DNA from 2 places in the Arsenicicoccus sp. UBA7492 genome. Region 2 is predicted to be linked to the other one. Evidence: predicted binding sites of a transcription regulator. Region 2 holds the regulator's gene; the other holds the start of a gene.

Region 1 (4,409 bases), on a different contig from region 2:
GGCAGAGATCATCGACACGTTCTCTCGATCGGATGGTCTGCCAAGATCGTCGGGCCCTGGGATGACGCAGAGTGAAGACCTTGACACGTGGTGCAACGAGGAGGATTCCTCTCGGCAGTGTACGGGTCGGGTCTGTCCCCACCCAATCACCACGCGCTCAGGAGAACCGGCCCTCCCCGTCGAGGGGGAGCTGCGGAGCCCCGGCTCCGGGGGCGTCCATCGGCGCGGTGAGGCCGAGGTGCTGCCACGCCAGCGCCGTGGCCGCTCGCCCGCGCGGCGTGCGGACCATGAAACCCTCGCGCACGAGATAGGGCTCAGCGACGGTCTCGACCGTGTCCGGCTCCTCCCCCACGGCGACGGCGAGCGTCGACAGGCCCACGGGGCCGCCGCCGAAGCGGGTGCACAGCAGCTCCAGCACCCCGCGGTCCAGCCGGTCCAGCCCCCGCACGTCGACGTCGAAGAGGGCGAGTGCCTCGTGCGCGGCCTCCAGGTCCACCACGCCGCGGCCATGCACCTGCGACCAGTCGCGGACGCGGCGCAGCAGACGGTTGGCGATGCGGGGTGTGCCGCGGGACCGTCCCGCGATCTCGGCGATGCCGTCGTCGAGCGCCTCGACGCCGAGGAGCCGGGCCGAGCGCACGAGGATCGCGGCGAGGTCGTCGGAGGAGTAGAAGTCGAGGTGACCGGTGAACCCGAACCGGTCGCGCAGGGGCGCCGGCAGCAGTCCGGCGCGCGTCGTGGCCCCGACGACGGTGAACGGCGGCAGCTCGAGCGGGATCGCGGTCGCGCCCGGCCCCTTGCCCACGATGACGTCGACCCGGAAGTCCTCCATCGCGAGATAGAGCATCTCCTCCGCCGGGCGGGCCATGCGGTGGATCTCGTCGAGGAAGAGCACCTCGCCCTCAGCCAGGCTGGACAGGATCGCCGCGAGGTCACCGGCGTGCTGGATGGCGGGTCCGCTGGTCACGCGGATCGGCCGCTCCAGCTCGGCCGCGACGATCATCGCCAGCGTCGTCTTGCCGAGCCCGGGCGGACCCGACAGCAGGATGTGGTCCGGCACCGCGTCCCGGCGTCGCGCGGCCTCGAGGACCAGGGACAGCTGGTCGCGCACGCGGGGCTGCCCGGGGAAGTCCACCAGCCGCTTCGGCCGCAGCGCCGCCTCGACCCGCTGCTCGTCGTCGACCCCACGGGCGTCGACGACCCGCGCCGTCGCGTCATAGCTGCCGTCGTCGGCCCGACCGGCGAACTCGTCGTCCGCCCCTCGCTCCCACACCTCGGGCACGGGTCAGCGCCCCAGCTCGCGCAGGGCGGCGCGCAGCATCGCAGAGGTCGAGGCCATGCTGCCCGCGTCGCCGGCTGACGCCACCCGCCCGACGGCGTCCTCGGCCTGCTTGACGCTCCAGCCGAGCCCGACCAGCGCCTCGACGACCTGCGGCTGGGTCCCGCCCGCGGCCGGCGCGGCACCCGCGCCCGGCGTGGCGCCCGGGAGGACGCCGACCTTGTCGCGGAGCTCGAGCACGATGCGCTCGGCGCCCTTCTTGCCGATGCCGGGCACCTTGGTCAGGGTCGCGATGTCACCCGATCCGATGGCCGCGCGCGTGACGTCGGGGGCGTGCACCGACAGCATCGCGAGCGCCAGCCGCGGCCCCACCCCGCTGACGGTCTGCACCTGCTCGAAGAGCGCCCGCTCGTCGTCGTCGCCGAAGCCGTACAACGTCAGCGAGTCCTCCCGCACCACGAGGGTCGTCGACAGGCGGGCCTGCTGCCCCACGCGCAGCCCGGCGGCCGTGGCGGGAGTCGTGTGCACCAGCATGCCGACGCCCCCGACCTCGACCACGACGTGGTCGAGGTGGGCGGTCAGCACCGTGCCGGAGACGGACGCGATCATGAGTTCTCCTGTGGTCCAGTCGTCTTCGTCGTATGCCGCAGCACCGCATCCCGGCTCACCGCAGACCCAGGCGTCGTCGGCATCGTCGCACTCCCGAGGGCCGCGAGGGTCGGTGCCGCCCCGAGGGTAGCCCTCACGACGACGTCCCGCGCCGCACCGCCTGGCGACGGGCCGCCGCCACCGCGGGGTGGGCCGAGCCGCCACCCTGCGCACGATGCTCCGCCACGGCCTGCTGCCAACGGTTGGGGGCGGCCTGCTGCCGGCGCCGCGCGGCATCGAGCGCCTCGGCCGTGCGGTTGTCGGTCACGGCCCCGGCGAGCCGTGACGCCGCCCCGCCCCGCCATACGTGGCAGATGGCGAGGGCCAGGGCGTCGGCGGCGTCCGCGGGGGTGGGCCGCTCGTCCAGGCCCAGGACCCGCATGACCATGCTCGTGACCTGGGCCTTGTCCGCCCGCCCGTTGCCCGTCACCGCGGCCTTGACCTCGGACGGCGTGTGCAGGGCCAGCGGCAGCCCGCGGCGGGCGGCCGCGAGCATCGGGATCGCGCTCGCCTGGGCCGTCCCCATGATCGTGGACACGTCCCCACGGGCGAACATGCGCTCCACCGCGATCGCGTCCGGGTCGTGGTGGTGCAGCCAGTCCTCCAGCTCGGTCTGGATGGTCAGCAGTCGTTGGTGCAGCGGCTCGCTGCTCGGGGTGCGGATCACGCCGACCGCCACCAGCCGCAGGGGACGGCCGGGGACTCCCTCCACCACGCCGACACCGCAGCGGGTGAGACCGGGGTCGACGCCGAGCACCCGCATGTCGTTTCCCTCTCGCCGGACGTGTCGCGCGACAGTGTCCACGTTGCGCACCGACAGTCTCCACCGTGCGCACCGTCAGGCTACGCGGGACACACCGACAGACCGAACACACGTTCGCCAGAGCGCCTCCGCGCGCTCCACGACCATCCCCCGTCTCGCCCACCACCCCCCGTGTCGCCCACCATCCCCCGTCTCGCGCTGCAGCCCCAGACCGACGCCGCACGGCGAGACCGCCACCACAACCCCTGACGGGAACGCTCCAGACGAACGCGAGCGGGGCCGGGCACGACCCTCGTCGTCCCCAGCCCCGCTCGCTCGTGTCCTCGCGCCGTCGTCAGTCCTCTGAACCCTCTGGTCGGACCTCCTCGGCGCTCCGGGCCTCGCTCCTACGTCGCTCGTGTCCTCGCGCTGTCGTCAGTCCTCGAACCCTCTGGTCGGACCTCCGTCGCACTCCCGGCTGCCGCGCTCCTTCGTCGCGGTCAGCAGCCGCTCGCGCTCGTCAGTCCTCTGAGTCCAGCTCGGCCGCGACCTCGTCGCTCACGTCCCCGTTCGTCCAGACGTTCTGCACGTCGTCGCTGTCCTCGAGCGCGTCGACGACCTTGAGCATCTTGCGGGCGCCGTCGGCGTCCAGCTCGACCTTGAGGTTGGGCACGAAGCTCGCTTCGGCCGATTCGTAGTCCAGGCCCGCCTGCTGGATCGCGGTGCGCACGGCCACGAAGTCGCCTGCCTCCGAGATGATCTCGAAGGTCTCGTCGTCGTCGTTGACCTCCTCCGCGCCGGCGTCGAGGACGATCTCCAGGAGGTCGTCCTCGGTCAGCTCGCGGTCCTTCTGCTGCTTGGTGAGCGTCACGACGCCCTTGCGCGAGAAGTTGTAGGCGACCGAGCCCGGGTCGGCGAGGTTGCCGCCGTTGCGGGTCAGCGCCACGCGCACCTCGGTGGCGGCGCGGTTGCGGTTGTCGGTGAGGCACTCGATCAGCACGGCGACACCGTTGGGGGCGTAGCCCTCGTACATGATCGTCTGCCAGTCCGCGCCGCCGGAGTCAGCACCGGAGCCGCGCTTCAGCGCACGGTCGATGTTGTCGTTGGGGACGGAGTTCTTCTTGGCCTTCTGGACCGCGTCGTACAGCGTGGGGTTGCCGGCCGGGTCGGCGCCGCCCTGCCTGCAGGCGACCTCGATGTTCTTGATCAGCTTGGCGAACAGCTTGCCGCGCTTGGCGTCGATCGCCGCCTTCTTGTGCTTGGTGGTGGCCCATTTGGAGTGGCCGCTCATACGTAAGCTCCTCGTGATGTCCGGCGTGGCAACTGGCCCAGTCTACGCGCCACGCACGAGGTCCACGAAGTACTCGTGGACCCGCAGGTCGCCGGTGACCTCGGGGTGGAAGCTCGTGACCAGCAGGTTGTCCTGCCGTGCCATGACGACCTTGCCGGCCGCGGCACCCTCGACCGACCCCGGCACGCTCGCCAGCACCTCGACCCTAGCGCCCACGTCCTCCACCCACGGCGCCCGGATGAACACCGCGCGCAGCGGCTCGGCCACCCCGTCGCGGATCGCCGGCACCGACAGGTCGGCCTCGAACGAGTCCACCTGGCGACCGAACGCGTTGCGCCGCACCGTGATGTCCATCCCGCCCAGGGTCTGCTGGTCGGCCGTCGCGTCGGTCACGCGGTCGGCGAGCATGATCATGCCCGCGCAGGACCCGTAGGCCGGCATACCGGCGG
Region 2 (4,409 bases):
CAGCGCTGGCGCAGATCGCCAAGGACGCCGACCTCTCCCCCACCGCGCTGACGCACCACTTCCCCCACAAGGAAGCCCTGCTCGCCGAGGTGCTGGCACTGCGGGACCAGCGCGACCGCGAGGACCTCGATGCCCTCGAGCCGACAGCGCCCACCGGGTGGCAGGTGCTGGAGCGCCTGTGCAGGCTCACCCTGCTCAACAGCACCAGGCCACAGCTGGTCCGGCTCTTCGTCACCGTGACCAGCGAGGCGATGGACCCCGACCACCCGGCCCACGCCTGGACTCAGCGGCACTACGCCGAGGCCCGTCAAGCCATCGTGGACGACCTGGCCGAAGGCATCCGCACGGGCACCGTCGCACCCGAGACCCCCACCGAGCAGGTCGCAAGCTCCGCCCTGGCCATGATGGACGGGCTGCAGACGCAGTGGCTCCTGTTGGGCGGATCACTGGACATGGCCGGCGCCTTCGCCACCTACGTGGCCGCACTCCACCAGACGTACGGGTCCGCGCCGACCGCCTCGCCGGACGCCATCACCACCGACTGACCGAGGCGCGAGGCGCGAGGCACGAGGCACGAGGCGCAGAGGTGCGCCGTGGCGTCACCACCCCCTGATGGTGACCGCCACGACGCAAGTCATGGGCCCCGCCCGCCTGCTGCGACAGGCGACCGCGTCCGCCGGACGGCGATGGGCGCCGAGGGTCTTGCAGCGAGCACGTGTGACGTGCCCGGATGCCCTCTGGCGCAGCATCGGTCGGGGCCGTTCGTGAGCGTCAACGTCCCAGCGGACGGATTTGCTCCCGGCGGAAAGGAAGGGAGATCGGCCCGATCAGGACGCCGGCACGACCAGGGTCTGGCCGGTCATGATCTGGTCGTTCTGCAGGTGGTTGGCCTTGACGAGGCGCAGGACGGCGTCGTCCGTGCGGACGCCGGGCATCTCACGGGCCGCGATCTCGGACAGGCTCTGGCCGCCCTCGACGGTCACGACGTGCGCGGCCGTGCCGGCGGGCGCCGCGGTGGCCAGCGACGACCAGGCGGAGAACGCCGCGACGGCGACGAGCACCGCCACGGTGAGGGTCATCGCGAGCCGCCCGCGCCGCGTGAAGCGCAGGCGACGGGGCGCACGGGCCGGGACGGCGTCGCCGGTCGGCACCAGGTGCAGTCGGGGACGGCCGGGCACACGTGCCGGGGCGATGGCGTCGTCCCACGCAACAGCTGCACTCATTGGGTCCTCCTTCTCGACGAGCCGGGGTGGCTCGCTCATCCGTTCGATAGAACGCTTGTACGAAAGTACAGCATCCCCGGGGCTGATGTGAAGACTCGCGTCGAACGAGTGTTTGAAACACGCCTTCGACCCCGGTAGCCTTGGTGGCCACGGGAGACACTCAACCAGGCACCACTGACACACCCCCCGCCCCGGGTGTCTCCACCGCACATCACTGCAGGTCAGGGGCCCTGCCGGCATCGAGGGAGCGAGCACGATGGCCAAGGTCACCAACCTGCCGGAGCGCGACGGCGGGCAGCGTCTCACCGTCCGCCAGCGCAAGATCCTGGAGTTCATCCGCGACACGGTCGAGCGCCGGGGCTACCCGCCGAGCATCCGGGAGATCGGCGACGCCGTGGGCCTCGCCAGCGTCAGCAGCGTCTCGCACCAGCTGCAGACCCTCGAGCGCAAGGGCATGCTGCGCCGCGACCCCAACCGCCCCCGAGCCATCGAGGTCGTCTCCCCGGACTGGGCGCCCGAGGCGTTCCACACCGACGCCGACGACAGCACCGACGTGACGGGCGTGCGCGACCAGCGGCCCCAGGCGTCATACGTGCCGGTCCTCGGTCGGATCGCCGCCGGTGTCCCGATCACGGCGGAGGAGGTCGTCGAGGACGTCTTCCCGCTCCCCCGCCAGGTCGTGGGCGAGGGCCAGCTGTTCCTGCTCAAGGTGGTCGGCGACTCCATGGTCGACGCCGCCATCTGCGACGGCGACTGGGTCGTCGTGCGCCAGCAGCCCGACGCCGACAACGGCGACATCGTCGCCGCGATGATCGACGGCGAGGCCACGGTCAAGACCTTCAAGCGCAAGCTCGGTCACCCGTGGCTGCTCCCGCACAACCCGGCCTTCGAGCCGATCGACGGCAAGCAGGCGACGATCCTCGGCAAGGTCACGGCGGTGCTGCGCTCCGTCTGAGCGCGCAACCGTCGGACCTCGCCGAGGGTGTCGAGGGTCAGACCACCGGCGTCAGCGACGCGGGCCGTAGGGGTCGCGGTCGGCCCGGTCGTTGACGAACGCGCCCGGTCGATAGCTCACGAAGGCTGCGCCGGCCAGGTTCGCAGCCTCGGCGACCCGCTGCAGCGACCGAGGCCTCACGGCGCCGGTCCATCGACCGGTGTCGAGGCGTTCCTGCATCGCCTGCACCGCGGCGACGTTCTCGGCAGGCGTGAACGTGCAGTGCCCCGTGCGCTGCACGTAGGCCTGGCGCAGCAGCGCGCCGGAGCCGGCTCGCTTCACCTTCGTCGCGTACTCGCTCGTGTACTCCACCGGCGCAGCGGGGTCCGCCACCGTGTGCATCGTCAGCACCGGCACGCGCAGCCGTCCGGTCGGGGCCGACGTGCGCTTCAGCCAGGTCACCGCCGCGGGATCGGCCGTCACGTCGGCGTCGCTGGTGATCTGCCGCAGGTCCTGCTTGAGGTCGAGGCCCGCCGAGCGATAGAGCCGGGCCACGTTGCCCGCCTGGTCGCTGCGGCGCAGGAGCCGGGCATAGTCGACCCCCTTGTTCCACCCGCTGTCCCCGCCCGAGACCTCCTGGATGTCGACGCGTCGCGTCATCATCATCGTCAGCGACCCGATCAGGTAGGTGTACTGCGCCTGCTCGATCGCCACGGCGTCACGCGCCTTGGGCGGGGTCGCACCCGTCGCCCACGTCGGCATGTTCATCAGGGATGCGGCGAGCGCGATCCGGGCGCGTCCCTGCGGGGTGGCCTGAGCCGCCTTGACGGCGTCGACCAGCCGCTGGGCGCTGGCCGCCGCCTCCTCCACGGACGCGAACTTCGTGAGCCGCACGTCCTCGCCGGGCAGCAGCAGGGAGGCGACGGCCTGCTGCCCGTCGAGCTGGTAGTTGTTGAGGTTGAGCCCGCCACCGAGCAGTCCGCAGGTGCTGATCGCCGCGTCGACGTCAGCGTCGCGACGCTCCGCCAGCAGGCTGCTCACCAGCCCTCCCATGGACCGGCCGAAGGCCAGCGTGCGACGCGGCTCGCCGATGCGCGCCTTGAACTCGGCGAGCACGCCCAGCTGGTCGTCGACGGCGCTGCCGAGCGCCCATCCGGTCCGGGCGTATGACGACTGCGCCACGGCATACCCGCGTGCCTGCAGGGCCGCCGAGGTGGGGGCGAACCCGGCGTCCACGGTGGGGTTGACCGCGCCGGTGCGGAACCCGTGGCTGAACAGGATGACGTCGCCGTTCCAGCCGGCCGGGACCGCGATGTCCCAGGTGGAGCCGTCGGGCAGGGTGCCCTGCTCGTGACGCGGCTCGGTGGCACGGGGCTCGGTGGCGCGGGGCTCGGTGCTGCGAGGCTGGGTGCTGCGGGGCGACCCGGCGGCGACCGCGGGTGCCACGGGGACGGCCAGGGCGCCGACGGCAGCCAGGGCAGCCGCGACGGTCGTGACTCGGGAGGGGCGGAGGGTGCGCGAGGACATGTCGACTCCTGGGGGGTGGGTCCGCGACGTCAGCGTCGCATGACAGGAATCCTGTATACATGCGTCAGCGCGCGGGCGAAACCCCACTTCCGCCCCGCGGGACGATGGGCGCGGCGGGTCAGTCGCCGTCCATGGGAAGGTCGCTCAGGGCGGCGCGGCACATCTGCAGCGCCTCGGTGAAGCTCTCGCGCTGGTCCGGGTCGAGGTCCTTGACCATGTGCGCCTCGAGCTCGGCCACGGGCTCGGCCTGGCGCCGCAGCAGGGCGCGGCCGTCCTCGGTGAGGCTGATCAGGCGGCGGCGCCGGTTGGTCGGGTCCGGGTCGCGCCGGATGAGACCACGACGCTCGAGCCCTCCCACCAGGTCGGCGGCCGACTGAGCCCGCACGAAGGAGTGGCGGGCGAGGTCGGCGGAGGTCATGCCCTCCCGCCGCTCGAGCACCGTCAGCGCGGTGTACTGCAGTGCCGTGACACCGGACTCACGGACGATCGCGTCCAGGTGCGCGCGCGTGACGAGCTCGAGCTGCTTGACGACGTACAGCAGCGACGGGGCCGGCGAGCGATCACGGTGAGTCACCCCGCCATTCAACCTCATCACGGAGCGCAGAATTCACCGCCGCACCCTTGCGCGCCGCCTGGCCGTCATGTCAGTATCAGGAAACCTGCTATTCAGCGACGAACGGGGAGAGCCCATGAGTTCCGGTGTCGTGCACGACGGTTGCGAGGTC

Evidence for each region. Region 2 encodes LexA, which represses DNA repair genes until DNA is damaged. Its sites were predicted from a motif close to TCGAACANNTGTTCGA; they were not measured.
Region 1: ruvC (crossover junction endodeoxyribonuclease RuvC) is a predicted target of LexA. The motif match lies at 2,793-2,808, and genes of this name have one in related genera.

The regions. Positions count from the first base shown of each region.
Region 1 is NZ_DLOE01000029.1:19,794-24,202, forward strand. Features, by position in the region: gene B4E97_RS08825 (preprotein translocase subunit YajC) at 1-12, opposite strand, end outside; gene ruvB (Holliday junction branch migration DNA helicase RuvB) at 158-1,282, opposite strand; gene ruvA (Holliday junction branch migration protein RuvA) at 1,286-1,888, opposite strand; gene ruvC (crossover junction endodeoxyribonuclease RuvC) at 2,022-2,690, opposite strand; gene B4E97_RS08845 (YebC/PmpR family DNA-binding transcriptional regulator) at 3,190-3,960, opposite strand; gene pdxT (pyridoxal 5'-phosphate synthase glutaminase subunit PdxT) at 4,003-4,409, opposite strand, start outside.
Region 2 is NZ_DLOE01000057.1:36,791-41,199, forward strand. Features, by position in the region: gene B4E97_RS16750 (TetR/AcrR family transcriptional regulator) at 1-545, shown strand, start outside; gene B4E97_RS16755 (LysM peptidoglycan-binding domain-containing protein) at 828-1,223, opposite strand; gene lexA (transcriptional repressor LexA) at 1,480-2,178, shown strand; gene B4E97_RS16765 (alpha/beta hydrolase family protein) at 2,230-3,684, opposite strand; gene B4E97_RS16770 (MarR family winged helix-turn-helix transcriptional regulator) at 3,803-4,258, opposite strand; gene B4E97_RS16775 (crotonase/enoyl-CoA hydratase family protein) at 4,374-4,409, shown strand, end outside.